4 regions of the Micromonospora siamensis genome follow, and region 1 is predicted to be linked to each of the others. Evidence: riboswitches for the same ligand, from Rfam matches in the RefSeq annotation. Region 1 holds a riboswitch; each other region holds the start of a gene.
What was found. A riboswitch is a leader RNA that binds a small molecule or an ion and turns the genes downstream of it on or off. The one in region 1 is predicted to bind cyclic di-AMP.
Positions count from the first base shown of each region.

Region 2: it holds a riboswitch for cyclic di-AMP, as region 1 does, so the genes downstream of both, GA0074704_RS18500 (LysM peptidoglycan-binding domain-containing protein) here and GA0074704_RS05735 (coiled-coil domain-containing protein) in region 1, are expected to answer to the same signal.
Region 3: it holds a riboswitch for cyclic di-AMP, as region 1 does, so the genes downstream of both, GA0074704_RS12940 (C39 family peptidase) here and GA0074704_RS05735 (coiled-coil domain-containing protein) in region 1, are expected to answer to the same signal.
Region 4: it holds a riboswitch for cyclic di-AMP, as region 1 does, so the genes downstream of both, GA0074704_RS03290 (C40 family peptidase) here and GA0074704_RS05735 (coiled-coil domain-containing protein) in region 1, are expected to answer to the same signal.

Region 1 covers NZ_LT607751.1:1,219,054-1,226,127, forward strand. The annotation lists gene GA0074704_RS05730 (carbonic anhydrase) at 1-546, shown strand, start outside; gene GA0074704_RS05735 (coiled-coil domain-containing protein) at 615-1,634, opposite strand; cyclic di-AMP (ydaO/yuaA leader) riboswitch at 1,639-1,769, opposite strand; gene GA0074704_RS05740 (YibE/F family protein) at 1,936-3,282, opposite strand; gene GA0074704_RS05745 (multicopper oxidase family protein) at 3,429-4,886, opposite strand; gene GA0074704_RS05750 (SHOCT domain-containing protein) at 4,883-5,098, opposite strand; gene GA0074704_RS05755 (metal-sensitive transcriptional regulator) at 5,243-5,542, opposite strand; gene GA0074704_RS05760 (heavy-metal-associated domain-containing protein) at 5,696-5,905, shown strand; gene GA0074704_RS05765 (hypothetical protein) at 5,920-6,909, shown strand; gene GA0074704_RS05770 (heavy metal translocating P-type ATPase) at 6,925-7,074, shown strand, end outside.
Region 2 covers NZ_LT607751.1:3,971,845-3,978,918, forward strand. The annotation lists gene GA0074704_RS18480 (alkaline phosphatase D family protein) at 1-623, opposite strand, end outside; gene GA0074704_RS18485 (nucleotidyltransferase) at 799-1,593, opposite strand; gene GA0074704_RS18490 (DUF998 domain-containing protein) at 1,641-2,333, opposite strand; gene GA0074704_RS18495 (L,D-transpeptidase family protein) at 2,566-3,327, shown strand; gene GA0074704_RS18500 (LysM peptidoglycan-binding domain-containing protein) at 3,443-4,180, opposite strand; cyclic di-AMP (ydaO/yuaA leader) riboswitch at 4,181-4,352, opposite strand; gene GA0074704_RS18505 (hypothetical protein) at 4,797-5,891, opposite strand; gene GA0074704_RS18510 (TIR domain-containing protein) at 5,957-6,493, opposite strand; gene GA0074704_RS18515 (helix-turn-helix domain-containing protein) at 6,712-7,074, opposite strand, start outside.
Region 3 covers NZ_LT607751.1:2,794,662-2,801,735, forward strand. The annotation lists gene GA0074704_RS12910 (uracil-xanthine permease family protein) at 1-64, opposite strand, end outside; gene GA0074704_RS12915 (alpha-ketoglutarate-dependent dioxygenase AlkB) at 158-787, opposite strand; gene GA0074704_RS12920 (HAD family hydrolase) at 826-1,479, opposite strand; gene GA0074704_RS12925 (acyltransferase family protein) at 1,602-2,924, shown strand; gene GA0074704_RS12930 (hypothetical protein) at 3,019-3,531, shown strand; gene GA0074704_RS12935 (hypothetical protein) at 3,682-4,461, shown strand; cyclic di-AMP (ydaO/yuaA leader) riboswitch at 4,751-4,889, shown strand; gene GA0074704_RS12940 (C39 family peptidase) at 5,121-6,005, shown strand; gene GA0074704_RS12945 (alpha/beta fold hydrolase) at 6,112-6,846, shown strand; gene GA0074704_RS12950 (hypothetical protein) at 6,878-7,074, shown strand, end outside.
Region 4 covers NZ_LT607751.1:713,539-720,612, forward strand. The annotation lists gene GA0074704_RS03280 (C40 family peptidase) at 1-371, shown strand, start outside; gene GA0074704_RS03285 (N-acetylmuramoyl-L-alanine amidase) at 430-2,466, opposite strand; cyclic di-AMP (ydaO/yuaA leader) riboswitch at 2,687-2,824, shown strand; gene GA0074704_RS03290 (C40 family peptidase) at 2,835-3,869, shown strand; gene dcd (dCTP deaminase) at 3,900-4,478, opposite strand; gene GA0074704_RS03300 (pyridoxamine 5'-phosphate oxidase family protein) at 4,573-5,124, shown strand; gene GA0074704_RS03305 (zinc metalloprotease) at 5,242-6,228, opposite strand; tRNA gene GA0074704_RS03310 (tRNA-Gly) at 6,443-6,516, shown strand; gene GA0074704_RS03315 (GNAT family N-acetyltransferase) at 6,669-7,074, shown strand, end outside.

The DNA.
Region 1 (7,074 bases):
GAGGGGCAGGACCCGTTCGCGGTGATCCTCGGCTGCTCCGACTCCCGGCTGGCCGCCGAGATCATCTTCGACCGCGGCCTCGGCGACCTCTTCGTGGTCCGTACCGCCGGGCACACCGCCGGGCCCGAGGTGCTGGGCAGCGTCGAGTACGCGGTATCGGTCCTCCACACGCCGCTGGTCGTGGTCCTCGGCCACGACTCCTGCGGGGCCGTGCAGGCCGCCCGGCAGGCCGTCGCCACCGGCACCCCGCCGCCCGGGCACCTGGGCGCGGTGGTGGACGCCGTGCTGCCCAGCCTGCGGCGGGCCGAGGCCGAGGGCGTCGAGGAGATCGACGAGATCGTCGACATCCACATCGCGCAGACCGTGCAGGCCCTGCTGACGAACTCCGCCACCCTGGCCGAGGCGGTGGCAGCCGGCCGGTGCGCGGTGGTCGGCATGTCGTACCGGCTGAGCGCCGGTGAGGCGCGCACGGTGGCCGAGGTGGGGACCGGCGGGACGGCCGCGGTGCCCGCCCAGGCCGGCCCGGTCGGCCAGCCGACGGGCTGACACCGGCCCGGGAACGACGCGGGCCGCCCCGCGAAGGCGGGACGGCCCGGTGGTACGCGGCACGCGCGCTACAACAGCGAGACGTGCACGTGGTCGGTGTGGTTGGACGGGCCGCTGTACGACTTCCAGCCGGTGGCCGGGAACCAGATCTGCCGGTTCCAGATCACGTAGTAGATGCCGAGCCGGTCCGCGTTGCGCAGCAGGAACGCGGCGAGGTTGTTGCCGTACGTGCGGGTGTCGTCGTTGTGCCACGGACTGAACCCGCTGTTCTGCAACGACCAGTCGCAGGCCCGGCCCTTCGGATGCTCCCACGGCCCACCGGGGCGGTAGCAGCCGACGAAGCGGTCGAAGCCGGCCCGCTTGACCTCCTTGTACATGTGCAGCGTCCGCGGCGTGATGCAGCCCGAGGTGGTCGGGTCGTTCTCGCTGCACGACTCGCGGCGCCACTCCCCGTCGGAGCTGCGGCCGGGGGCGATCCGGGCGACCGGTGAGGTCTCGGAGACCAGGCCACCGGTGAAGCCCTCGCCGCCGACCAGCTCCAGCGACTTCTCCGCCTCGCTGCGGCGCTTGGCGATGATGTTCGTCTGCCGTTGCTGCTCGCGGACCTCGGCGTCGAGGCTGAGCTTGGCCTCCTCGGCCTTGCGCTTGGCCTCGGTCACCTCGGCGAGCTTCTGCTCGTTGACCATGTTGATCTCGTCGAGGACGGCGGCCCGCTTGACGAACGAGTCGGGGGTGTTGCTCTCCAGCAGGACGGCGACCGCGCCGATCCGGCCGGTCCGGTAGGAGGCCGCGGCGATCTGGCCGACCTGCGGGGTGAGCCGGTCCAGCTCGTTCTGTGCCCGACGGACCTCGAGGGCGAGCGCGAGCTGCCGCTTCTTGGACTTGGCCAGCTTGGCCTTGGCCTGGAAGTAGCCCCGGTTGGTCTGCTCCAGCACGTCGTTGAGCAGCGGTGGGTCGTCGTCCTCCTCGTGCCCGGAGGGCTTCGGGTTGGACGGTGCGGCCGTCGCCGGCAGCGGACCGGTGACGATGCTGAGTGCGGTGAGCACGGCCACCACCGGTGTCAGCCAGCGGCGCAGGGGTGCCGTCACAGTGTTCCCTTCCCTCGACCGCCGACCGGGTTAGCTGACGGATTCGGGACGGAAGTTGCCCCGGCCGCTCGCGCGGCTTCACCCCAGAAACCTGGTTCCCCGGCTCGCCGTACGGCGATTGGGCGGTGGCACCGCAGGCGCCGCAGCGCGCCTTCGGCGGTGACCGGCAGCGAGGTTACCCGAGAGCCGGGCATGCGAGCTACGTCCGGAACCCGACCAAAACCGTTATTTCGCAGTAGCCATCGGTAACCAGTGACACGTTTATCAACGGTGGTGGCGTGATCGGTCACGCTGTGCAGTGTCACCATGCGTCGTCCGTACTCCTCTCCGGATCGGGCCACCGGGCGGGGGCCGGGGCGGTGGGGGTGCGCGGCGCGCTCAGCGCCTCCAGCGCGACCGCCCGGTCGGCGGCCGGCCGGCGGGACCCGGCAGCGGCGGCCGGTGCGGGGTCCACCGGGTCGTCGGTGTCCCGGCCGGCGGTGGTCACCAGGGCGGCCAGGCCGGTGGTGAGCGGCACCGCCGCGATCAGCCCCAGCGTCGCCACCGCGCTGCGGACGATCTCCTGGGCCATGAACTCGCTGGTCAGGATCTGGCCGACCGGGCGGGAGTCGGCGACCAGCAGGAGCAGCAACGGCAGCGAGGCGCCCGCGTACGCCAGCACGATGGTGTTGACGGTGGAGGCGATGTGCGCCCGGCCGACCCGGGTGGCCGCCCGGTAGAGCTGGCGGCGGGACAGCCCGGGGTTGGCGTGCGCCAGCTCGGTGACGGTCGCCGCCTGGGTGACGGTCACGTCGTCGAGCACGCCGAGCGAGCCGATCACGATGCCGGCCAGCAGCAGGCCGTGCAGGTCGACGTCCTGCTGGAACATCGACAGCGTGGTGGCGTCCTCGCTGCCGTACCCGGTCAGGTGGGTGGCGGCGGTGGCCAGCGTCCCGAGTACGCCGGTGAGCACCAGGCTGCCCAGGGTGCCCAGCACCGCCACCGAGGTCTGCGCGGTGACCCCGTGGGTGAGGTACAGCACCACGAACATGATCAGGGCGGAGCCGGTGACGGCGACCAGCAGCGGCGAGCGGCCAGCGCTGATCCCGGGCAGCACGAAGCCGAGCAGGACGGCGAAGCTCGCGGCCAGGCCGCCGAGCGCGGCCAGCCCGCGCCACCGGCCGAACGCGACGATGGCGGCGGCGAAGACCACCACCAGCCAGACCAGCGGCGCTCCGCGCTGGTGCTCGGCGATCTGGTAGCTGCTCTCCGACGGGTCCGCCGGATCGGCGAGCTTCACCAGGACGATCTCGTCGCCCGCGGCCACCTCCGGGGCGCCCGGCCCGGCCGGCAGCGGGGTCTCGACCTCACGGCCGGCGTCCGGGCCCTGCTCCACGCGTACGGTGACCGTGCCGCACGGTCCGTCCCGCCCGGTCGGGCCGCCCTCCGGGGTCTCCGGTGCCGGAGGGCACTCCTGCGAGACCACCCGGACCGCCGTGCCGTGGTGGCGGGGCACGTCGGAGCCGGGGTCGCGGTCCGGGGTGCTCCGGGGCCAGAGCGCCACCGCGGCGACCACGGTGAGGACGAAGAGCGGCACCACGGTCGCGACGAGGATCCGCCGCACCCGGGGTGGCGCGGGCGGAGCGGGGTGACCGTGGTCGGCGCCCATGGCGGATTCTCCTGACGTTCTCCGAACGGGATACGGCTGAGCGCGTCGGCCGGTTCACCGCGCCTCGGCGCAGCGGCGGGGAGTCGGGCGCGCAACGGCGCGGCATCGCCCGGAATGGTAGCCAGGCCGGCCGGGCACCGTCCGGGTCAGCTCTCGACGACCCGGACGGTGCCCATCATGCCGCCGTCCTCGTGGTCGAGGGTGTGGCAGTGGTAGACGCTGCGCCCGGGCAGGTCGGTGAAGGCGATCCGCAGCCGTACCCAGCCGCCCGCCGGCACGGTCACCACGTCCTGCCGGACCGCGACCGGCGGTGCGCCGGTGCTGTCGGCCATGACCTGGAACGGGCGGGTGTGCAGGTGGAACGGGTGGTCCTGGCCGGTCCCGTTCAGCACCGTCCACTCCTCGACGCTGCCCAGCGGCACGACCTGGTCGTCGCGGTCCGGGTCGAACCCGCGGCCGTCCACGGTCCAACGCATCCCGCCCGGACCCATCGCGCTGCCGAGGGTGAGCCGCCGTCGTCGGGTCACCGGGCCGGGCAGCGGGGGTGCCGGGTCGGGTCGGACCGGCGCCGCCGGCGGCTCGGTGGGCGGGCCGGTCACCGCCACGGTGGCCAGGGTGACCGGGCCGTCGCCGGCCGCGCCCATGCCCATGCCCATGCCCATCCCCATGCCGCCGTTCGCGCGGAGGCCGGCCGCCGAAAGCAGCGGGTACCGGCCGGCCGTGCCGGTGCGTAGCCACAGGTCGGCGCGGTTGCCCGGGGCCAGCACCAGGGGCTGGTCGGCGGCGGTGGCGGGCAGGTACCAGCCGTCGAACGCCAGCCGGTCGACCGCCGGGCCGGCCAGGTCCAGCCGGAGCACCCGACCCGCGCAGGCGTTCACGATCCGCCAGCGTTCCACCGCGCCGGTCCGGACGTCGATCACCGGCTGGTGCTCGCCGTTGACCAGCACCAGTTCGCCCAGGCGCCCGGTGGACGCGGCCATCGGGTCGGGGGCGCGGACCCGGCCGGACCCGTCGAGGCTGGTGTCGGTGACCACCAGCAGCCGTTCGGCCACCGCCGCGGCCGGTTCGTCCTCGACGACGAGCGCGCCGACCAGGCCGGCGAAGACCTGGTCTGCCACGGAGCCGTGGTGGTGCGGGTGGTACCAGAACGTGCCGGCCGGGTGGTCCGCCGGGATCCGGAACGCGTAGTCGGCGGTGTCGCCGGGCGGTACCGACCGGAACGGGTCGTCGCCGTCGCCGAGCGGGGAGACGTGCAGGCCGTGGGTGTGCAGGCTGGTCGCCATCGGCAGCCGGTTCTCCAGGCGTACCCGGAGCAGGTCGCCGGGGCGGACCCGCAGCGTCGGGCCGGGCGACCGGCCGTTCCAGCCCCAGGCCCGGGTGTCCCGCCCGGCCAGGCGTACCCCGGCGGCGGCCACCAGGCGTACGTCGAGGCGGCCGTCCCGGCTGCGCAGCGCGGTCGGCTCGGGCAGGGGGCGGTCGCCGGAGGCGGGACGGAGCCGGGAGTCGTCGTCGGCGAGCAGCCAGCCGGTCGCGCCGACGGTCAGGCCGGCCGCGCCCAGACCGAGCAGGGTGAGCGCCCGGCGCCTGCCGATCGGGGCGGTCACGACAGTGCGGTCCGGCGTCGGCGGTACTCCTCCTCGTCGATCTCGCCCCGGGCGTACCGCTCGTCGAGGATCCGCCGGGCAGAGGAGGAACCGGCCGGACCACGCTCGCGTTCGGTGAGCCGGAACATCGCCCAGATCAACCCGACCAGCACCGCCAGCCCCAGCAGGGACCAGATCCACATCCAGCCCATCATCGGGCCGTTCCACATCATCTGGCCGCCCTCCCGTCCGTACCCTGGGATCGGTCGGTCCGGCGCCGGGTGGCGCGGGACCCCGTCGCCACCTCGACCGTACGGCGGAGCGGGCCCGTCCGGGCCGGGTCGGGCGACCCGGTCGACGGGGTCGGAGGTCCCGGGTCAGCCGCGCTTCATCAGCCGGCCGACGGCGGCCATCATCTCGGTGGCCATCTCGTCGGCGCGCCCCTCGGCGGCGCCCTCGTGCATGCAGTGCCGGGCGTGCCCGTCGAGCAGGCCCAGGCCGACCTTGTCCAGGGCGGCCTGGATGGCGGAGATCTGGGTGAGCACGTCGATGCAGTAGCGGTCGTCCTCGACCATCTTCTCGATGCCGCGGACCTGGCCCTCGATGCGGCGGAGCCGCGCGAGCAGCTGGTCCTTGCTGGCGGTGTAGCCCCGGGTCGGGGTGGTCGGTGCGGTCATGACGACGAGGATAGCGTACCCCTGAGGGGTATGTTACGGTCCTTCTCGCCGGCCGATACCCCCACCGGGTAACGGTACGGAACACGTGACGGCGATCTCCCGTCCTACTACCCCTGGGGGGTATAGGGTGGGAGCGACGGAAGGGGAGCGACGATGGTCACCACCACGTACCAGGTGCAGGGCATGACCTGCGGGCACTGCGTCAACTCGGTCAGCACCGAGGTCCGCGCGATTCCGGGCGTCGACGACGTCCAGGTGGACCTGGCCTCCGGCCAGGTCACCGTAACCAGCGAGCAGCCGTTGGACCCGGCGGCCGTCCGCGCCGCCGTCGACGAGGCCGGGTACGACCTGGTCGGGGCGTGACGGGAGACACCACGATGAACACGGCGACGAAGTTGAGCGGCTTCGCCCTCGGCCTCGCGGCGATGTTCGGCGCGGCGTACGGGGTCGGTCACCTGACCGGCCCCGTCACCGCCGCCGCCGAGACCCGCCAGGATCCCGCCACCGGCCACGACACCGGTGGCCACGACACCGGTGCCGGTACGGAGTCGACCGACGACCGGCTCCCCGGCGGGCTGCTCGTCTCCGAGCGGGGCTACACCCTGCAACCGGTCACCGCGCCGGCCGGCGACTTCGCCTTCCGGATCACCGGCCCCGACGGCCGCCCGGTCACAAGCTACGACGTGGCCCACGACAAGCGCATGCACCTGATCGTCGCCCGGCGCGACCTCTCCGGCTTCCGGCACGTCCACCCCGAGATGTCGAGCGACGGCACCTGGCGGGTCGCCTCGCCACTGGCCGGCCCCGGCGTCTGGCGGGCCTTCGCCGACTTCACCCCGACCGGCGCGCAGCCGCTGACCCTCGGCGTCGACGTGACCGTCCCCGGCGCGGTCGAGGCGCGGCCCCTGCCCGCCCCGGCCACCAGCACCACCGTCGACGGCTACACCGTCACACTGGCCGGCACGCCGGAGCCCGGGCACACCGCGAAGCTCACGTTCACCGTGCGGCGGGGCGGCCGGCCCGTCACCGACCTCCAGCCCTACCTCGGCGCGTACGGCCACCTGGTCGCGCTGCGCCAGGGCGACCTGGCGTACCTGCACGTGCACCCGGAGGGCACACCCGACGACGGGCGCACTCCCGCCGGACCCGCGGTGACCTTCTCCGCCGAGGTGCCCTCGGCCGGCAGCTACCGCATCTACCTGGACTTCCGGCACGGCGACGCCGTACACACGGCGGAGTTCACCGTCGTCGCCGGCGAGCCGGCCGCCCCGGCCACCGACGCCCCGGCGAGCAGTGCGCCGGCCGCCCCCACCACCACGCCCACCCCGGACGCCGGACCCGGCGAACCCGGACACGGGCACAGCTGAGCAGGAGGTGCCGCGATGGACACCACAGCCAAGTCCCTACCGGTCGCCGCGAACCGGATCGAACTCGCCATCGGCGGGATGACCTGCGCCTCCTGCGCCGCCCGGATCGAGAAGAAGCTCAACCGGATGGAGGGCGTGCAGGCGACCGTCAACTACGCCACCGAG
Region 2 (7,074 bases), 2.8 Mb from region 1:
GTCCCCGAGGAGGGGTTGTGCTGCCGGACGGCGCCCGGCTTCGGGTCGTACTCGTAGATGTAGTCGCCAAGGTGCAGCACGAGGTCCAGGTCGCATTCGGCCATGTCCCGGTAGGCCGGGTAGTACCCGTTCTGCCAGTCCTGACAGTTGGCGATGCCGAACCGCAGCCGGGAGGCCACCGCGCCGCGCTCCGGCGCCGTGCGGGTCCGGCCGATCTCGCTGAGGTGGCGGCCGGCCCGGAAGCGGTACCAGTAGTCCCGGCCCGGCTGCAGGCCCCGCACGTCGACGTGGACGGAGTGCGCCCAGCCCGGCCGCGCGGTCACCGCGCCGGCGCGTACCACCCGGCGAAACGACGGGTCGGCCGCGATCTGCCACGTCACCTGCACCGGCCGGCTGCCCATCGAGGCGGCGTCGAGCGGGTCGCGAACCAACCGGGTCCAGAGCACCACGCCGTCCGGCAGCGGATCACCGCTGGCCACCCCGAGGCGGAACGGATTCCAGGACAACCCCTGCGCGTACGCCGGTGTCACGCTTCCCGTGACGGCCGCGGTCCCGGTCAGGGCGGCAGCCCCGACGAGAAGGTTACGCCGCCCGATGCCCCGCTGCTCGATCTGCTCGCCCACTGGCCAGTCCTCCCTGTCGACGCCGTCGAACCGATTCGACTCGGCACATCAGAGGCCCGGGTGACCCGAAGGCCAACACGACGTGACGCTCCGGCGGCGAATGGAACCCGTAGCATACGGCGAGACATCGACGTTCTTCATCACCACCGGGCCGCCCACCGTCGTCGACGGACCTTCAACAGCCCCGTCCCGAGCCGGCAACCGGCGTGTCGATCTCCGCTAGGACCTGCCGCTGGAAGGCGCTGGCCTCGGCACCTCCCGGCGGGGAGCCACCCGTGCGGGCGGCGATCGCACGGCCGATCAGCTCCGGCGCGTAGCCCAGTTCGGCGAGCCGGCGGCCGGCATCGACCTTGGACAGCCACACCCCGTCGCGGACCCGGACCAGGGACCGGCAGGCGCCGAGCACGGCGTCCTCCGCGCCCGGGGCGGGCGTGTCGCCGGGTGGGAACGGTCTGGCCAGCCACCAGGTGAGCGCGTCGAGCAGCAGCCGACGCAGGTCGTCGGGGGCCAGGTCGGCGAAGGTGTCGGCAGCCGGCGGCCCGATCAGGGTACGTCCGTGCTGGTGCAGGATGCTGCGGTCCAGCGCGTACCAGAACAGGCCGTCCTCGGCGGGCCGGCCGGTCACCGACAGCGTCTGCCGGAACGGCATCCCGGCGCCGGTGTTCAGCTCCAGCTCGAAGCCCGGCTCGGGGGTGCCGGAGCGCGCGGCGGCGGCGGTGTAGGCGACGAGTTCCAGGCCGCGGGCCGGGCAGGGCAGGGTCTCGTGGCGCAGGGCGGCGACCAGGGCGGACTTCTCGGCGCCGGCGAGGGGCCGGGCGCTGACCAGCGCCACGTCGACGTCGCTGCGCCCCGGTTGGTACGCGTCGAGCGCGACCGACCCGGCGGCGTACGCCCCGGTCAGGTCCTCGCCGAGCACGGCGCGCGCAGCGGCGACGAGCTGGTCGAGGTATCGCCGCACATCGGTGTCCACCGTCCCATCCTGGCGCGACGGCGGTGCCCGGCGGCGGCCGGGGTGGCTCAGGCGGGCTGGTCCGCCCTGGTCGTTCCCGGTTCGTCGACGGGCGGACCGGGGATGCGGGCGGCGTCCTTGACGATGGCCACTCCCTTGGTCAGCCAGGCGGCGCCGAAGGCGAGCACCGCGACGGTCTCGCACCAGAACAGTGGCCGCAGCGCGTCCTGCGTGGAGCCGGGCAGGGCGTTGCTGGCCAGCGCCAGCCCGACGGCGGCGAGGATGACCACCCCGCAGGTCCGGTAGATCCCGTGGTGCCCGCGCTTCTCGGCCGGTAGCCGGGGCCGGCTGGGGCTGCTGCGGGCGAAGAGGAAGCAGAAGAGCGCCAGCAGCACGAACAGCGCGGCGGCGCAGACCTGGTGGGCCCGGCCGACCAGCCGCTCGGTCGGGTCCGCGTCGGCGGGGGCGACCGGCAGCAGCGCCACCGCGATCGCCAGCGCCCCGGCGACGGTGCTGAGCAGGTCGTCGAGGCGGGCGTAGCGGTAGCAGACCAGGAACACCCCGATGGCGCAGAGGCTGCCGACGAAGACGTCGCGCATGCCGGTGCGGTGGTAGGCGCTGATCGAGTCGAGCACCGTGAACCGGCCGGTGAGCAGCGCGTCGCCGGCCACCAGCACGAACGGCAGGGCGATGCCGAGGACGCCGATGCCGAGGCGCAGCCGGCGTACGGTCAGCGCGTCCTGCGAAGGGATGACGGCCATCCGACCGACTCCTTCCCCACGGGCACCGGACACGGTTGCGCCGGCTCGTTCCACGATACGTCCGCCGCAGGTCACCGGTCACGTACGCGGAGTCACCCGACTGTGGCGGGAGATCACCGGAACCGGCGGACGGGACATCATGGATTGCTCGGCGGGACTACCGTGGACCCAGCTCCGCTCGTCCGCCCGGACCGCCGTCCGGGGGCGTCCACCAGCGGGTAAGGAGATCACCATGTCACCCCCCACCAGTCGTGTCCGCCGCGCCGCGGCTCTGGTCGCGCTCGCGACCACCGGCGGCCTGCTGCTGCCCGTCTCGACCGCCCAGGCCGCGCCCCGGCAGCAGGCGCCGGTCGTCACGCAGGTGGCCACCCAGGTCACCACCGAGCTCGGGGCGACCGCCACCGCCCGGTACGCGCTCGCCACGACGCAGCCCACGCTCCGGCAGGGCTCCCGCGGTGCCGCGGTGACCACGCTGCAGCGGCGGTTGGCGGCCCTGCACTACGACCTCGGCACGATCGACGGCGACTTCGGGCCGTCGACGTTCCACGCGGTCGTCGCGTTCCAGAAGGTCAACGGGCTCTCCCGGGACGGCATCGTCGGCCCGAACACCTGGGCCAAGCTCAGCAGCCCGGTGATCCCGAAGCCGCGGTACCGGCACTCAGGGCTGTCGCTGGAGGCCAACCTGAGCCGGCAGGTGCTCTACCTGGCCCGTGACGGGCAGGTGATCCGGATCCTGGACGCCTCCAGCGGCAAGGCGAGCACCCCGACCGTGCGGGGCAACTTCTCGATCACCCGCCGGATCGACGGCTGGCGGCAGAGCGACCTCGGCATGCTGTGGAAGCCCAACTACTTCTACCGCGGGTACGCCGTCCACGGCGCCACCTCGGTGCCGAACTACCCGGCCAGCCACGGCTGCGTGCGGGTGACCATCCCGGCGATGAACCGGCTCTGGGGCACCATCAAGGTCGGCCTGCCGGTGCACGTGTACGCCTGACACCGCGACGCGACGAACGCCCGGCCGGGAACCCCGGCCGGGCGTTCGTCGTTGCTGCCACCGGACACCGCCTGACGGTGGTGTCCGACCTCGGACCGCTCGGGTCCGAGCAGGATCAGAGGCTGAGCCGCTGACCCGGGAAGATCAGGTTCGGGCTGTCGCCGACGACGCGCTTGTTGCGCTCGTACAGCGCCTCCCAGCCACCCGCCAGGTCGCGGGCGTCCGCGATCAGCGAGAGGGTGTCACCCGACTGCACCACGTAGGTGTCGCCGCTCGACGCCGACCGGGTCTGGCGGGTCTCGCGCCGCTCGGTGCCGCGCGAGGCACGCTGCTCGCCACGGTCCTCGCGGGAGGACTTCGCCTCGGAACGCCGCTCGGACTTACGCTCCGACCGGTCCTGGGACTTCCGCTCCGAGCGCTGCTCGGACTTGCGCTCCGACCGGTCCTCCGACTTGGTCGAGTAGCTCTTCGTCGAGCCACCCTTCTTGCCGCAGACCGGCCAGGCACCGATGCCCTGACCGTCCAGCACCTTCTCGGCGATGGCGATCTGCTCGCTGCGGCTGGCCAGGTCGGCCCGCGCGGCGTACTTCTGACCGCCGTACCCGTTCCAGGTGCTCCGGGTGAACTGCAGGCCTCCGTAGAAGCCGTTCCCGGTGTTGATGTGCCAGTTGCCACCGGACTCGCAGGCGGCGACGGCGTCCCAGTTGACACTGGACGCCTGCGCCGCGGTCGCCGGACCGAACAGCGCCATGGCGCCGGTGACGGCACCGGCGGCCAGCGTGCCGACGGCGACGCGGCCGGTGATCTGACGCGTACGGGCCCGACGGTGACGGGCCTGGTAATCAGTTGCCATCTGTCGTTTCCTCCACGCCGACGAGGTGAGCTGTCGGGTTCGGGCCGAGGAGCCCGGCCGCACTGGGCGGCTTCACCCCGAGGTGTCATGCACCGAGGAACGTGTGGGTCCCCCGCTCTCTGCCTGAGGTCCAGGTACCACGGGCGGCGGCAGGATTAGGCGTTACCGTCCGTGGTGTCCGCGAGGAGCGGACGGATTCGACGCTAGGAGCGGTTGGTGCCGATTGCCCACTTCTTGTGAAGTTCTTCACCCGGACGGGCGATCGGGAGTTTTTCTCGCCGTGGCCTGGTTCGGTCGGTGGATCCGACCGCGCAACGTCCCACCAGGACACCCGGAAAAGCGCATCTGAACTGGGAAAATGCCGGAGCGCGAGGACCGTTGTGGACGGCGGCGAGGAGGGCCACGACCCCGCCCGGCGGGCCGGGAAGGTCTGCGGCGAACCAGCCGAGCGGGGCGGTCCGCACCGGACCTTCGGCGACCGTCGGTGACCGTTCATCGACGGCCGGCGGGACCTTCGACAACGATCGGACGACCCATTGTCCTCACCCGCGGTAACGTCACGAATACGCAGCGTCCACCCGGGACCTGTCACCGTCGGGCCGGCGACACCGCCCGGTCAAGGGTGGCCGGGCACGCCGGCGGCATCGGGCCAGAGCCGAGCGAGCGCCTCGGCCGGATACGGCGTCGTCTTCGGACCGTTCACCAGCCCGGCGTAGAAGTCGTTCATCCGCTCGGCGAGCGGGCCGAAGCGGTGGATGATCCGGGCGGCTCGCTCCGAGCGTTCCGCCGCCGGGTCACCGGCCACCACGGCGCGGATCGCCGCCGCCCGCTCCTCCCCCGGCCGCAACCCGGCCACCAGCCAGTTGACCAGGTACCGGGCCGTGTCGTAGCGGTCGAAGTCGCGGTGCGCCGCAAGGAACCTCCGCTCGTCGGCACAGAGGTCGAACGACGGGTGCAGGGCCAGCCCGAAGTCGGCGACGTAGACGCCCTCGCCGTCGGTCAGGACGTTGAGCGGGTGGGCGTCGAAGTGCACCATTCCCCGCGTACGCATCTCGGCCACCGCCGCCGCCCAGCCGGCGGCGACCCGCTCGATCGCGGCGTCCGCGACCGTGCCGCCCGCACCGACCCGCGCGGTCAGCCACTCGTGCACCGTGTACGGCAGGTGCTCCATGACGAGCACCAGCCGGGCCCGCGCCTCGGCGAGCTGCCGCAGCCGTTCGGCGACGGCCGCCGAGCCGCCCCAGTAGCGCACGGAACGGTCGAGCTCCGCCGGCACCGGCGGGGACGCCTCGGCGGGCAGCTCCCGCCAGTGGTACAGCAGCGGGAAGGCGCTCGCCTCGCCGGCCAGCACCCAACCGGTGGTCAGCGTGTGCGTCGCCAGCTCCCGCCAGGCGCCGAAGCCGGTGGAGCCGACCCCGTACTGGTAGTACAGCGGCAGCCCGAAGACGTTCGCGGTGGACCCGCGGTGAACGGCCTGCCGCTCCAGATCGGTCAGCGGCACCTGCTTGACGAAGACCGCGACGCCGTCGACGGTCGACCGTGCGGTGCGACCGCCGATGCCCGTACCCAGCGGGGTGGCCGCGTCGATCAGCCGCTCGAACCGGGCGTCGTCGAGCGCGGACAGCGCGGCCGACAGGCGGTGGTGGCGTGCGGCACGGGCGGCCACGTCCGACGGACCGGCGGCGCCCGTCACCCCGCCGTCCCCCCGCACCCGGGCGATCATGCCAGCCCGCTGAGGGCCGCGCTGTCCCCCCGAACGCCCGATCGGGCCAGATGTCAGGGCGTCGGGCTGGCGGCGTTCGGAGCGAGACCGCCGGTGGCCACCGCGGGCACCCGCCGGCCGGCCGGGCCGTCGGGCAGCAGGGTGGCCACCTCGGCGACCAGGCCGTCGAGGTCGTCGCCGACGGTCTGCGAGCACACCCGCAGGCTGCGCCGGTCGGTCAGGGCCCGGATGTCCTCGGGCAGCGCCTGCGGGTCGGGCAGCGGCGTGTCGCCCAGCAGCACCGGGATCACCGCGATCTCCCGCCGCAGCGCCCGACGGATCTCCCGCCGCACGTAGTCGCGGGGGTTGTCCAGCAGGCGGCGGCCCTGGTCGTCGGTGACGGTGAGCCAGTACGGGCCGATCAGCACCAGCAGGACGCGGCTGTCCTGGAGCCGGTGCCACAGCTCCGGCGGGAACGCGGTGCCCGGACGCAGCGCCCGGTGGTCGCGGAACACGTTGCGCGCCCCGAACTCGGTGCGCAGCCGCGCGTCGATCAGGTCGGCGCAGTACATCGCGTCCTGCGTCCGGTAGTTGAGGAAGATTCCCGTCACGTTACTGCCTCCGCTCCGGCGGACGGGTGCCGCCGCCTTCCGGCCGTCGCCGGTCCGCGGCTCGGACGATTGTCGACCGTGTGAATGATCCGCCGGAGAAGGCCACTCTGCAATTACCGACGGGGTAGCCGATCGAATATGCCCATTCGGCTGCAGGGTAACCATCCTGGCCGGTCGCGGGCCGGCGATTGAGCGAATTTTCTGCCAGCCGGAAAAGGTCAGCTCGCCAGCTCCGTCGGTGACGCGGGGGTGACGCGCAGCGCCGCGGTGAGCCGGGGCATCAGCTGCCGGACGGTGGCGTCGTCGCGCCACCGCCGGACCACCCGGTTGAGCTGGCCCAGGTCGTAGCGGGCGGTGGCGGAGTCCACCGACCGGACCACGTCCAGGGCCGGCCCGACCACCTCGGCGGCCCGGTCCAGCTGCCGCAGGCCGGCCAGCGACAGCGCCAGCCGCGACGCGTACCGGGCGCGGGCCCGCTGGGCGGTGGCCGGGAGCCGCTCCAGCTCGGCGTGCAGGATCTCCGCCGACTCGTCGAGGTGGCCGAGGTCGTGCAGGCACCAGGCGGTGGCGAACCGCATCGG
Region 3 (7,074 bases), 1.6 Mb from region 1:
GGCCGTCGCCGTGCACGGCCCACGGGGACCTGCCGGGACGCGGCGGGGTGGGGGTCTGGGTCATGGTGCGCCTTCCATCGTCAGCTGACGGGGGCGTGATCGACCCTGGGAGTTGTTTCTAGCACGCCCCTGACCGGCGGGGACGGCAGCCCGCCGGTCAGGCGACCCCGGCGGGGCGGAACTGCACGCTGACCCGGGGGCCGACCGGGCGGGCGGTCTTGGGGATCGCGTGCTCCCAGGTGCGCTGGCAGGAGCCACCCATCACCACCAGGTCCCCGTGGCCGAGGGGAAAGCGCAGGCCCGGGCCGCCGCCGCGGGGCCGCAGCAGCAGCGGGCGAGGCGAACCGAACGAGACGATGGCCACCATCGTGTCGGTGTGCGCGGAGCGGCCGAGGGTGTCGCCGTGCCAGGCCACGCTGTCCCGGCCGTCGCGGTATAGGCACATCCCGGCGGTGACGAACGGCTCGCCCAGTTCGTCGGCGTAGTGGGCGCTCAGCGCCGCCCGGGCCGCGGTCAGCACGGGGTGGGGGAGCGGCCGGTGGCCGGCGTACCAGCAGAGCAGGCGGGGAACGTCGACCTCGCTGTCGTACATGGTGCGGCGTTCGGCGCGCCACGGCACGTCGTGCAGCAGGGTGTCGAAGACGGCGTCGGAGCCGTGCGCCCAGCCGGGCAGGTGGTCGACCCAGGCGCCCCGGCTCAGCTGGTGCCGGCGCAGCCCGGCGAGCGGGCCCAGGCCGGGCTCGTCCTGCAGATCCAGCATCGAGGGCTGGTACGCGACGTCGGACACGCCTCCGATCCTACCCCGCCCATCGAACAGGCGTACGACTAGCTGGCGGCATTGTGCCTGGCCACCAGGCCGGGCAGCTCGTCCAGCGAGTTGATGCGGAACAGGCACCGCCGCGCCACGGCCGGGTCGTCGAGGATGTGGCCCCACGGTCCGCGTCGGATCAGGCACGCCCGCATGCCGGCCGCCATCGCCGGCCGGGCGTCGTTGTCGGGCCGGTCGCCGACGTACAGGATCGTCGCCGGGTCGCCGCCGCCGGCGCCCACGACGTGGTCGAAGAAGGCGGGTGCCGGCTTCGCCACCCCCCAGCCGGCCGACGTGCCGATCGCGTCGACGGGGAGGTCGAGGGCGCGCAGGGTCGCCTCGGCGTGGTCCGGCTGGTTGCCGGCGAGCCCCACGAACAGCCCCTGCTCCCGCAGGGCGGTCAGGCAGGCCCGGGCGTCGGGATGGAGATCCTCCTCGCCGAACGTCTCCGGCACGCCGGCGGCCGCCCGGCGCTCGAGCTCGACCGCGAGGTCGAAGTCGGGCCGGAAGGTGCGGAACGCCTCCCGGTAGTCCTGGCCGCGGGCGATCACCGCGCCGAAGACCGCCGAGAACGTGTGCCGGGGTACGCCGAGCCAGTCCGCCCAGTCCGCGAACTCGCGGGTCTCGTCGAGGATCGTCCCGCCGACGTCGAAGAAGACCGCCTTGATCATGTTCGTCCCCCGTCACCGTCGGGCTGGAGCCTAGCCGGACCGGGCACACCGTTGCGCCCCGCGGCGGTCGGCGGGCGGTCCGGCGGGGGCGGCGGTGCGGGCCGGTAGGGTGCCCCGGGTCGGTGTCGCCGTGGACGACGCCGCGGGTCGAGGAGGAGATGGACGTGCGGGTGCATCCGACGGTCGCCGGTGCCGACGGGACCGGCACGCCGACCGGTACGCCCGTCGTCGACGCCCCGCCGAGCCGGCTGCCGTCGCTGACCGGGCTGCGGTGGATCGCCGCCCTGCTGGTCTTCGGCTTCCACGCCGCCACGATGGGAATCGTCGCCGAGCCCGCCCTGAAGGCGGTGGTGGACAAGACCTTCGCGCTGGGTCTGTCCGGGGTGGAGTTCTTCTTCGTGCTCAGCGGCTTCGTGCTGGTCTGGTCGGCGCGACCCGGCCAGCGGCGGCGGGACCTCTGGCGCCGCCGGCTGGCCAAGATCTATCCGAACCACCTGGTCACCTGGGCGGCGGCGCTGCTGGTCGGCTGGTGGTTCGCCGATCCGCTGCCGCTGCGGGCCACCGTGGAGAACCTGCTGCTGGTGCAGGCGTGGGATCCCACCCCCGGGCACTTCTACAGCGTCAACACGGTGAGCTGGTCGCTCTCCTGCGAGCTGTTCTTCTACCTGGCGTTGCCGTTCGCGCTGCCGGTCGTACGCCGGATGCGCCCGGCCGCACTCGCGGCCGTGGTGGTCGCGGTGCCGCTGCTGATCGTCGCGCTCTGGCCGGCGCAGCAGTTGGTGCCGGAGACGGACCGCTGGTGGTTCACCCAGATCTTCCCGGTCGTCCGGTCGATGGAGTTCTGGCTCGGGGTGGCCGCCGCCGAGCTGCTGCGCCGCGGCCGTTGGCGCGGGCCGGGGCTCGCCGTGGCCAGCGGCATCTTCGTGGCCACCTGGCTGGTGGCGGCCCTGTGGGTGCGGGCCGAACTCTGGGCCGGGCTGATGGCCGCCACCTACGTGCTGGTCATCGCGGCGGCGGCCCGGGCGGACGTGCAGGACCGGCCCACCCCGTGGCGGGGACGCCGGATGCGATGGCTCGGCGAGGTGTCCTTCGCCTTCTATCTCGTGCACGTGCTGGTGATGGTGACGGTGCTGCGGCTGACCGGGCACCGTGGCGAGGGACTGCCCGGCTGGTGGGGGCCGGTCGCCGTGCTCGGCTTCCTGCTGGTCAACCTGGTCCTCGCGGGCCTGCTGCACCGGTGGGTGGAGACGCCCATGATGCGCCGGCTGGCGCCGCCCCGCCGCCGTCCGGCGGTCGAGCCACCCACCGCGCCGGAGCCGGCCGTCGTGCCGGAGTCGGCCGCCAGCGCCGCCGCGCCGCCGGGGGCCGTCGCGCGGGTGCCGGCGCAGCGCTCCGGCGACCCCGACCAACCGTTGACGTACGCGGGTCGGCGCGACCCGGTCTGAGCCACGTCCATCCTGGTCGGTGCGGCCCGGCGCGCCGGCCACGACACGCCCGGCCGCCGTGCGGGGCGGGGGTGGTCGGCGGTAGCGTGGGCCCGTGCTTCCCGTCGCGCTCACCGGTCCGCTGTGGTGGGTGGCGCGCTGGGCGTGGCGGCTGCTCACCAGCCTGGCCCTGGCCGTGGTCTTCTCCACCGGTGCCGTGCCGCTGTCCACCGGGTCCGGCCCGTCGGCTGCGCTCGGCCCCGGTCCGGCCGACCCGGCATCCACCCCGCTCACGGCGACCCCCGCGCGGCTGTGGCCGGCATCCGGCCCGCTCGGGGCGACTGCCGCCGGGCTCCCGCCGGCATCCGGCCCGCTAGGGGTGATGCCCGTGCGGGCGACCTCGGCGGGGCTGGCCACCACCGACCGTCCCGGGGCCGCGCTGCGGGAGGTCGCCACCGGCTCCGATGCGCCGCGCGGCGACGTCACCCCCGCTTACCTCCCGCCCGTCACCGACGGCTCCCCGGTCGGGTCGGCGCCGGCCGGTCCCACGACCGAGGCCGGGTCCCGATCCGTGCCGGCCGGGCGGCCGGTGGCAGCCACCGGCCCGCGCGCCCCGCCCGTGGCCTGACGGATCCGCGGGCCACGCGCCCGCCACCGCTTCCTCGACCTGATCACCGCACTCCGCCGGCCGGCGGATGTGGCGCCCGCGACGGCGCCCACCCGACCGGCGACTGCGGTTACCCCGCTCCACCGCGTCCGCTCCCTGCGAGGTGCCGTCATGAACATTGTCCTCCAGCAGTTCCTGATCGAGGTCCCGCAGGCCGTCGCCATCTGGTCGGCGCTGCTCGTGCTCTCCCTGTCCGTACTGGCCGTGCTGGTCGCCCGCCCCGACCGGGACCGGACGCCCGACGATGAACCCGCCCCCGGCTCGGCCGCCGCCCTCGCCGCCGCGGCGGCGGCCGACCTGCGCCGGTACGCCGACGAGGTCGCCGTGGCGGCGACCGGCGCGGCCCAGACCGCCCGCCGCCGGCGCTCGGAGTGGCTGGCCGCCCAGGAGGAGGTCGACCGGGCCTGGCAGGCGTACGACGAGGCGGAGACGGTCGCCCGCCGGTTCACCGGCGCCGACGCGATGCCGGCCCCGCGTACCCCGCGCACCCCGGCCGAGTACGCGCTGCGCGAGCGCTGGCTGCACCAGGCGGCGATGGCGGCGCACTGGCGCGGTGAGTTGACGGCCCGCCAGCTCAGTGACGTCTTCGGCCACCGGGACGGGTGGGACCCCCGCCGGCACCCGGCGGAGCAGGAGGTCGCCCTGGCCCGGGCGGTCCGGGACGGGCGGCTGGCCGGCTACCGGGTGGCCGCCGAGCGGGAGCGCTCGGCGTGGCGGGCGGCCGAGTTGTCCGCCGAGTCGGCCCGTGCCCTCTCGGCCGAGGCGTACGCGGCGGCTCAGCGGCTCCGGGTGGCGCCGGCGCCGCGGCAGCGCGCGGTCCCGGCGCCGGCTTCCGCCCCGGCGACCGCGTCGACCACGGCGACCCGGTGGCGCCCCGCCCGGGTCGGTTGAGCCCCGGCTTATTTGGGTGACGCCGGTCACCTCTCACCGGAAACGGTCATCGGGAACGCTTGGGGGCAGCCCGGAGATCGACTGGGGAAATTCGGTCACCGACCGTCCCGTTCCCGCCTTTCCGGCCCGGGTGGAACCGCCGTCCCCATTGAGTGCGGTCAGTGCGCGAATGCGGAAACCGTCGTCGGTGCAGGCGGTGTTTCCGCAGCTGGCAAGGGCTTGGCAGGCCAATGACCGACCAGTAGTGTCGGCGCGGTCCGGAGCGGTTCTCGATCGCAGGTGGCGACGCCGCACGGACCCGCCGAATCGTGTTCACGAACCGGGGACCCAGGTACGTCGGGGTGAATCCGCAGGGCCACGGCCCGCGGTAGGGCGCTCTTCCCGCCCGAATCCGTCAGCTAACCCGGTAGGCGGTCGCGGAAGGAGCTCCACCCGTGCCCGAACCCACCCCTTGGTTGTTCCGCCTTCACGGTGCCGCGGTGCCGTCGCTCGCCCTCGCCGGGCGCGCGAGCTGAGCGCCGCGTTCCACCTTCCGCCCGGCTGACCGGGCGCCATCCCCGCGAGCGGCCCGCCCCCGGCCGACGTCCCCTTCCGCGCGTGAGTCCTCCGCGCCTCGGTGGGGTGCGCCGCTCTCCCCCCCCGTACCGTGGAGGAAAGACGTGAAGCACCACCTCAAGCGACAGCTGCGGCGCCTCGCCACCGAACGTCCCTACCAGGTCGTGGTCGCCGCGGCGGCGACGCTCGTGGCGGCGTCCACCACCGGTGTGCTGATCGCCGGCCCCGCGCAGGCGCCGGCCCGGCAGGAGACCGCGGCGGTGGCCGAGGTCGCCCCCCGCCTCGACGAGGCCGCCAGCCGTGACCAGGCCCGCGTCGCGGCCGCCGCGCCGGTCAGCCCGTCGGCGTCGCCGTCGGCGACCGCCACCCCGGACCCGGACCTCACCACCAGCGCCCCCAAGCCGGCGGCGACCAAGCAGGCCGTGGCGAAGAAGGCCGTGGCGAAGAAGGTCGTCGCCGAGAAGCCCGCGGCTAAGAAGCCGCCGGCGTCCAAGGTGCTCGACTACACCTACGAGGCCCAGACGACCTACTACAACTGCGGCCCGGCCGCCGTGCGCAACGCCCTGAGCGCCAGCGGCGTCGAGACGACCCAGGACGGTCTCGCCGGCCCGCTCGGCACCACCGAGATGGGCACCAACTCCGCCGAGGACACCACCCGGGTGCTCAACCAGATGGTGAAGGGCTCCCCGTACCGGACGACGATGTTCGCCGGCAGCCCGTCGTCGGCGCAGATCGAGCGGCTCAGCGCCGACGTGGTCGAGGCGGTCAGCAGCGGCCGCGGCGTCGTGGCCAACATCGCCGGGGACGCCACCGACACCCAGGGCGGCTGGCACTCCTTCCCGGGCGGCCACTACATCGCGGTGGTCGGCTACCAGGACAACGGCCGGACCCTACGGATCGCCGACTCGGCCGACCCGTCGCTGCCGGCGTACTGGATCAGCGCCGCCGACCTGGCGAACTGGATCGCCACCCGCGGCTACTCCGCCTGACGCACGCGACGAACCGACCGGACGCCGGCTCCCCACGGGGGCCGGCGTCCGGTTCGCGTACGGCGGGCCTCGCGCGGCGTGTCCGACCGGTGGCAGACTGCGCACCATGGTCGATGAGGCGGATGGCCGGCCCCTGCTGCTGCTCCTGCACGGGATGGGCGCCACCGGCGAGGTGTGGCTGCCGTGGGCGCCCCTGCTGGAACGCGACTGGCCCGGCCGGTGGCTGGCGCCGGACCTCGCCGGCCACGGCTGGTCACCCGGGCTGTCCCGGTACTCCTTCCACGGGCTCGCCGACCGGGTGGCCGGCGGACTCGACGGCCGGGACCGGCTGGTCGTCCTCGGGCACTCCCTGGGCGGGGTGGTGGGCCTGGCACTGGCCGCCCGGACGGCCGGGTTGCCCGTCGCCGCCGTGGTCGGGCTCGGCATCAAGGCAGTCTGGTCGCCGGCCGAACTGGCCAGGGCCGGCGAGCTGGCCCAGCGACCGGTCACCTGGTTCGCCACCCGGGACGAGGCGGCCCGGCGCTACCTGCGGGTGGCCGGTCTGACCGGGCTGTTCGCCCCGGACCATCCGGTCGTCGACGCGGGCCTGCGCAGCGAGGACGGGCGGTGGCGGATCGCCATGGACCCGGGCGCCTTCGCCGTCGGCGCGCCCGACCTGCCCGCCCTGCTGGCCGGCACCGACGCCCCGGTCCTGCTGGCCCGGGGCGAGGACGACCCGATGGTGACCGACGATCAGCTCGGCGCGCTGGGGGTACCGGTGGTGACCCTGCCCGGGCTCGGCCACAACGCCCACGTGCAGGACCCGGCGGCGGTGCTGGCGCTGGTCGAGGCGTACCGCTGAACAGGCCGGTGGCGGCCGTAAGATCCCACGGGTGACGGAACGCCAGTCCAGCCTCGCCCCGACCGACGCCGACACCACCCGCGCCGACGCCGGGCCGCCCGACGGGGCGGCCAGGTCCACCGAGCCCCGCGCGGTGACCGACGCGGGCGGGGCGGTCGCGGCGGACGCTGCCGGCGGGAAGGCCGAGCGGGAGGCCACGCCGGACGCGGGTCGGCCCGCCCGGCGGGC
Region 4 (7,074 bases), 510 kb from region 1:
CGACCATCGAGGGCGTGGTCGCCCAGGCGGCCCGGACCGCCATCGAGACCGCCTGCAAGCAGGTCGGCGACCCGTACGTCTGGGGCGCCACCGGGCCGAACTCCTTCGACTGCTCGGGCCTGACCCAGTACGCCTACAAGAAAGCCGGGATCTACCTGACCCACTTCACCGGCGCGCAGTGGAACGAGGGCCGGTCGGTGTCCCGCTCCGAGGCGCGCCCCGGCGACCTGGTCTTCTTCTTCAGTGACCTGCACCACGTCGGGCTCTATCTGGGCAACGGCATCATGGTGCACGCCCCCAGAACCGGTAAGCCGGTGCAGGTCAGCAGCATCAACAACATGCCGGTGGCCGGCTTCCGCCGGGTCACCTGACAGGTTCCGGAACAACACGAAGGGCCCCGACATTCGTCGGGGCCCTTCGTCGTCGGCCCTACTCCGGTCCGCCGACCGAGGCCGGCAGGATGAGCACGTCGTCGAGGTTGGCGTACATCACCCGGTGGCCGAACTGGAGCTGCACGTACCGGTTGTCGCCACGGACCACCGTCCGGTCACCAGGCGCCGAACCGTCGAACGACACGGCCCGGTAGTACTCACCCGGCAGGATGCCGCCGAGGGCGTACCGCTGGCCGGCGGGGAAGGTGTACTGGAGCGGCGAGATGCTCTGGTAGGGGATCTCGGCGGGGTAGGCGGCCCGCTCCGGGTAGGCCCGCCCGTACACCGGGATGGTGGTCTTTCCGGGCTTCGGGGTCACCACGAAGCCGTGCGTCCACTTTGCGGTGGGCGCCGAGGCCGGGTTGTGGAACCACGCCTTCTGGCCGAGGTACCAGATGGCCGTCCAGTCGCCCTCGATGCCGGCCAGGGCGTACGTCTGACCGGCCGAGACGCGGGCGCCGTGGTCGGAGACGTACATGGTGTCGGGTGTCCCGTCCGGGCGCAGCCCCGGGTCGTTGACCAGCGGCGCGGCGAGGCTCGGCGCGGTACGCAGGATCACCGAGGACGACCCGCGCAGCGGGCAGGGTGCGGCCGGCGGGGTCGGCTTCGGCACACCGGGCGGCTGCTGGTTGCAACCGGTGAAGGCCGGCTGGTTGGTGGCGAAGTCCGGGTCGATGGTGACGAGGCCGGTGTGCGGGGTGCCGGTCGAGCGGAACGGCGCCTTCATCAGGTCGAAGTAGTGCGACCAGTCCCAGTACGGCCCCGGGTCCCAGTGCATGCCGCGTACCGTGCCGGCGGTGGTGCCGGGGACGTTGTCGTGGCCGATGATGTGCTGGCGGTCCAGCGGGATCTGGAAACGCAGCGCCAGGTGCCGGACCAGCTTGGCCGACGTCCGGTACATCGCCTCGGTGTACCAGGTGCCGTGCCCGGCGAAGCCCTCGTGCTCGATGCCGATGGACTTGGCGTTGACGTACCAGTTGCCGGCGTGCCAGCCGACGTCCTTGGCCTTGATGTGCTGGGCGACGTAGCCGTCGACCGAGCGCAGCGTGTAGTGCCAGCCGAGGTAGGTCACCGTCTGGACCAGCTTCACGCTCGGGCCGAAGTAGCCCTCGGTGTCGTGGATGACGATGTACTCGATCTTCTGCTGGGACGGCCGGTTGCCGATGTCGTGGTTGCCGTAGTCGCCCGCGGCCGGCCCGTACTGCCCGTAGGGCGCGGGGACCCACTCGCAGGCCAGCCGGACCGGGCACTCCAGACCGTCCGGCCGCTCGGCGCGGCGCAGCCCCAGCCGGTGCAGCCCCGACTCGTCCGGCGTGACGGCGGTGGCGGCGAGGTCGACCCGCTGACCGTCGTCGGTGGTCCGGGCCGCACCGAGGCCGATCTGGTCGTACACCTCGTCGGCGAAGGCCGCCGCGGCGTCCTCGGTGTCCGCGCCGGAGTACCGGGCCACCGCGGCGTACCAGGCCGCGGGGTCGCCGCCGGCGCCGACCGGCCCGCCCAGCTCCTTCTGGTACGACGCGAGCAGCGCCGCGCCACCGCGGATGTTGGCGCTCGCGTCGGTGCGCAGGACCTCCACGGGGAGGCCGGTGAGCGCGGCGGCGGCGTCGACGGTCTGCAGGGACGCCCGGGGCAGCGCGTCGCCGGCGGGTGCGGCGGCGACGGCCGGGTCCAGGGTGAGCGGGCGGGAGTCGTCGCCGCGCGGGTCCTCGTCGGTGTCCACGTGGGCGCTGGACGGGGTCGACGCGACCTGCTCGGCGTCGGTGAGGTGCATCGGGCCGTAGCCGCCGCTGGTGCTCGGTTGCCCGGCGTGGGTGTCCCACCGGGACTCCAGGTAGGAGACGCCGAGCAGGACGGTCTCCGGGACGCCGTACTCGGCCGCTGCCGCGGCGTACTGCTGCTGCCGGTCGCCGGGTTCGGCGGCCGCGTCGGTGCGGGGTGCGGCGGTGGTGGGGCCGCCGGCCACGAGGACGCTGGCCGCGGCGGCGGTGGCCGCCAGCAGCAGCCGTCTCCGTGTCGGGCCGGATGAGAGGTGCATCGAACCTCCTGATCGCCGATGGTTGCCTGCTCCCTCACCCTCGCCGCTGCATGGGTTCCGGTCAATACCTTGCAGGAATATGGGTGTCTACGAAAAAAAGCTTCGGCAGTTGGCGGCCGGGTTGCCGCATCTGGCGGCGGGGCGGGTTGCGGACGGACAACGACGATCCCTAATCTGATGAGTCGTCGACCGGTGCGCATCGCCCAACCCGGGCGGTGGCGGTCCGACACCGCCGAGTCGCCCGCGGGCGAGCCGGGGACCCAGGTACGCCGGGGTGAATCCGCAGCCACTGCGGTAGGGCGACCCCTTCCCGCCCGAACCCGTCAGCTAACCCGGTAGGCGGTCGACGTGAAGGAGTACGTCTCCCGGTGGCACACCATGCCCCGCGGCCGCCGTCGGCCCGGCCGGTCCCCGGCCATCCGGCGGCTGCGCCGCGCCCACGCTGGTCCCGCTTCACCACCGCACTCGCCGCCCTGGCCGGCGTCGCCGTCGTCCTGACCGGTGGCGCCACGGTGGCCCACGCCGAGCCGTCGGTCACCGAGATCGAGCAGCAGATCGACCGGGACTGGAACCGGCTCGAACCGATCATCGAACAGCACAACGCGACCCGGGCGGACCTGGCCGTCAAGCGCCGCCAGGCCGACGCCCTCGCCCGGCGGATCGAACCGCTCCAGCTCCAGGTCGACCTGGCGATGAACCAGGTCAGCGGCCTCGCCGCCGAGGCGTACAAGGGCGACAACCTCTCCGCCGTCAACGCGCTGCTGGCCAGCCGTACCCCCAGCGAGGTGGTCGACGGCCTGGAACTGCTCGACCGGTTCGCCGACCGCCAGCAGCGCCAGGTGCGTACGGTCGCCCAGCTCCGCGACGAACTGGCCGCGCAGAAACAGCCACTGGACCGGATGGTCGCCCAGCTCACCCGCACCGAGGCGCAGCTCGCCGCGAAGAAGCGGCAGATCAACGCCGAGATCGACCGGCTACAGAAGCTGCGGCTCACCACGTACGGCAACGGCGGCGGCGGGCCGCTGCGCCCCGCCCCCTGCCCCGCGACCTGGCCCGGCGGCGACGCCGGAGCCGTGGTCAAGTTCGCCTGCGCCCAGATCGGCAAGCCGTACGTCTGGGGCGCCGAGGGGCCGAACGCGTTCGACTGCTCCGGCCTGGTGCTCGCCGCCTGGGCGAAGGCCGGGGTGAGCCTGCCGCACAACGCCCGCCAGCAGCGCCAGGTGACGGCCAGGGTCAGCCGTGCCGACCTGCGCCCCGGCGACCTGGTCTTCTACTACCCCGACCTGCACCACGTCGGCATGTACGTCGGCAACGGCTGGGTGGTGCACGCCTCCCAGGCCGGCGTCCCGATCAAGATGAAGCGCGTCGACGACGGCCCGGTCAACAGCTACGGCCGCCCCTGAGGGGCACGCGGGAGCGCCTGGCCGGCCGGATCAACGGGTCGGCCAGGTGCGCCACTGCTGCCAGGAGCGGCTCGGCGTCGGGCCGCGCTGCCCCTGGTAGCGGGAGCCGTAGACCGCCGAGCCGTACGGGTGCTCGGCCGGCGACGAGAGCCGGAAGATGCAGAGCTGGCCGATCTTCATGCCCGGCCAGAGCGTGATCGGCAGGTTCGCCACGTTGGACAGCTCCAGCGTGACGTGGCCGGAGAAGCCCGGGTCGATGAAGCCGGCGGTCGAGTGGGTGAGCAGGCCGAGCCGGCCCAGGCTCGACTTGCCCTCCAGCCGGGCGGCCAACTGGTCGCCGAGGGTGACGACCTCCAGCGTGGAGGCGAGCACGAACTCGCCCGGGTGCAGCACGAACGGCTCGCCGTCCGGCACCTCCACCGCCGAGGTCAGGTCGTCCTGCTGTGCCGACGGGTCGATGTGGGTGTAGAGGTGGTTGTTGAAGACCCGGAAGAGCCGGTCCAGGCGTACGTCGATGCTGGACGGCTGCACCAGCGTGGGCTCGAACGGCTCCAACGCGAGCGAGCCCGCCTTGATCTCGGAGACCAGGTCGCGGTCGGAGAGCAGCATCGCACCACCATAGCGATGCGACACGGGCACGATCGGGGTGGGTGACCTGCGTGTCGGACTGCGAATTAGAACGCATGTTCGATAGACTGTCGGCATGGCTTCCTGGTCCGCTTTCGCCGCCGACGAGCCCCGACTCGCCGACGGGATCCGCCTTCTCCTCCAGCAGTACGGTCCCGGTTTCGGCTACCTGGCCACCGTCCGCGCCGACGGCGGTCCCCGCGTCCACCCGGTCTCGCCGGTGATCACCGACGAGGGGCTGTTCTGCTTCGTCATCGACTCGCCCAAGCGGCGTGACCTCGAACGTGACGGCCGCTACGCGCTGCACTCGTTCCCCGCCGAGGAGAGCGACGACGAGGCGTACGTGGCCGGCCACGCCCGGCCGGTCACCGACCCCGCTCGGCTCGCCCGGGTGGCCCGGGCCGGGCGGGCCGCACCCCAGGTCGACTGGCGGCTCTTCGAGTTCACCGTCGACGTCGCCATGCTCACCCGACGGGCCCAGGGCACGTCCGCGCTCGGGGCCCCGCTCCGCCCGGCGGTGCAGCTCTGGCTCGACCCGGGCGCCCACGCCGGCGCACACCGGCGGGTGCCCGGCACGGACGCCCTTCGCGGCCGGCACGGCTTCGACACCCGCCGCCCGGCCGCCTGACCCGCGCGCGGTCCGACCGCTGGCGACGCGCTCGGCAAGGCGAGCCGCCGGCTTCGCGTGCGAAGGAAAGGCGCCGGCCCCCGATGGGAGCCGGCGCCTTTTCCGTGGCGCGTCGCGTCAGGCCGCGCGGTAGGCGTTCCACGCGGTGATCATGCGGGACGCCTGGCCCGGGGTGAACTGGTACATGCAGCTGTCGTAGGTGTAGTCCATGAAGTTGGTGATCGGGTCCAGGCCCGCGGTGGAGCAGGTGTCCCGCCCGGTCGGGCACTGGTAGGCCGGTGACGCCTCGGCCGGGGTGTCGCTGACGCTGTCGCCCGAGCCGGAGCAACCACCCTGGAAGGTGTGGTAGAGGTTCAGCCAGTGGCCGATCTCGTGGGTGCCGGTGTCGCCCTGGTTGTAGTTGGTGGCGGAGCCACCCGGCAGCGACTCGTTCAGCACGACCACGCCGTCCATGCTGCTGAGCTTGCGCTGCGGGAAGGTGGCCCAGCCGAGCAGGTTGTCGCTCAGCTCGCCGAGGTACATGTTCAGGGTGTTCTTGCCGCCCTCGCGCAGGGTGCTCTTCATGTTCCGCTCGGCGGTCGAGCCCTGCACGATCGGGTACCACGACGGGTTGGTGACCCGGTTGATCTTCTGAAGCTGGAAGCTGAACGCGGTGGCCGCGCCGCCCGTGGCGCCGCTGTACGCCTGGTTCAGCACGCTGATCTGCGAGGTGATCAGCGAGTCCGGGATGTTGCCGCCGGCCCGGGTGGAGTCCCGCTGGATCACGTGCACCACGACCGGGATCGTGACGGAGGCGAGCGGGGCGGTGGCACCGGGGCCGGTACGGAAGTTGGCGCGGTCGCGCAGGGCGGCGGCCAGGTCGGCCTCGCGGTCGCGGACCTGCGCGGCGGTCAGGCTGTTGGGGTCGTGCTTGGCCGTGCCGCCCTTCTTCACCCGCGCGTCCGAGTGCGAGTCGGCGGGCTCGGCACAGGCCTTGCTCGGGGCGGCCGAGAAGGCCGAAGCAGCGGGAACGACGCCCACCGCGGCGGTGCTGAGCAGCAGCGCGAGGGTCGTCGTCGCGACACCGGCGGTACGCCGGGTCAGCAGATTGGGACGGAGTCCCATGGGCCCACCTCTTTCTCGCGGCGCGACAGGGGGTATGTCACGCCGTGCCGGGAACGTGTGGCAGACGTTACATCCGATCGACGGATTTGAGAACGCCCATATGTTGCCGGGAGGAAACTTCTTGTCCACCGAGCGGCGACGATCGCTCACGGCGGGCCCGGGCGGGGGACCTGGGTGCACGCGGTCGGTGACCTCAGGTACAGTGGTGCCGCCTGCGGGTGTAGTTCAATGGCAGAACATCAGCTTCCCAAGCTGACAGTGCGGGTTCGATTCCCGTCACCCGCTCCACCATCGAGGCCCTGGTCAGGACGCAAGTCCCGACCAGGGCCTTCGACGTTGCGAAGGCCATCAGCACCGAGCGGGCCCTCCACGGGCCACTGGCCACGCTTGCGCCCACACTTCGGCCGACGGCGGACGGCAGGACAGGGAATGATGCTCGGATGACGTTGGCCGAGATCTGGCCCGTGCGCCGTATGCGGGTGACGACGTCCGTGCTTGAGCTGGCTGTGCCGGGTGAGGACGAGCTTGCCGCACTGGCGATCCATGCGGCAGCCGGCATCTACGATCCGCAGAACCGCTTCCTGGCGCGTTCGCCCGTAGCGGGATGGGAGTCGGGACCGTCTCCCCAGGCCGAATGGTCGTTCCTGCGGTACTACTGGGCGTCCCTGGCGGACTGGCGGCCGAGCAGGTGGAACCTGGTGATGGCGGTGAAGGTCGATGGCGTGTGCGTCGGGGTGCAGGAGATCGGCGCGCAGGACTTCGGGATCACCAGGACCGTCTCGACGGGGTCTTGGATCGCGCGGCGGTTCCAGGGGCGTGGTTACGGCAAGGAGATGCGGTGCGCCG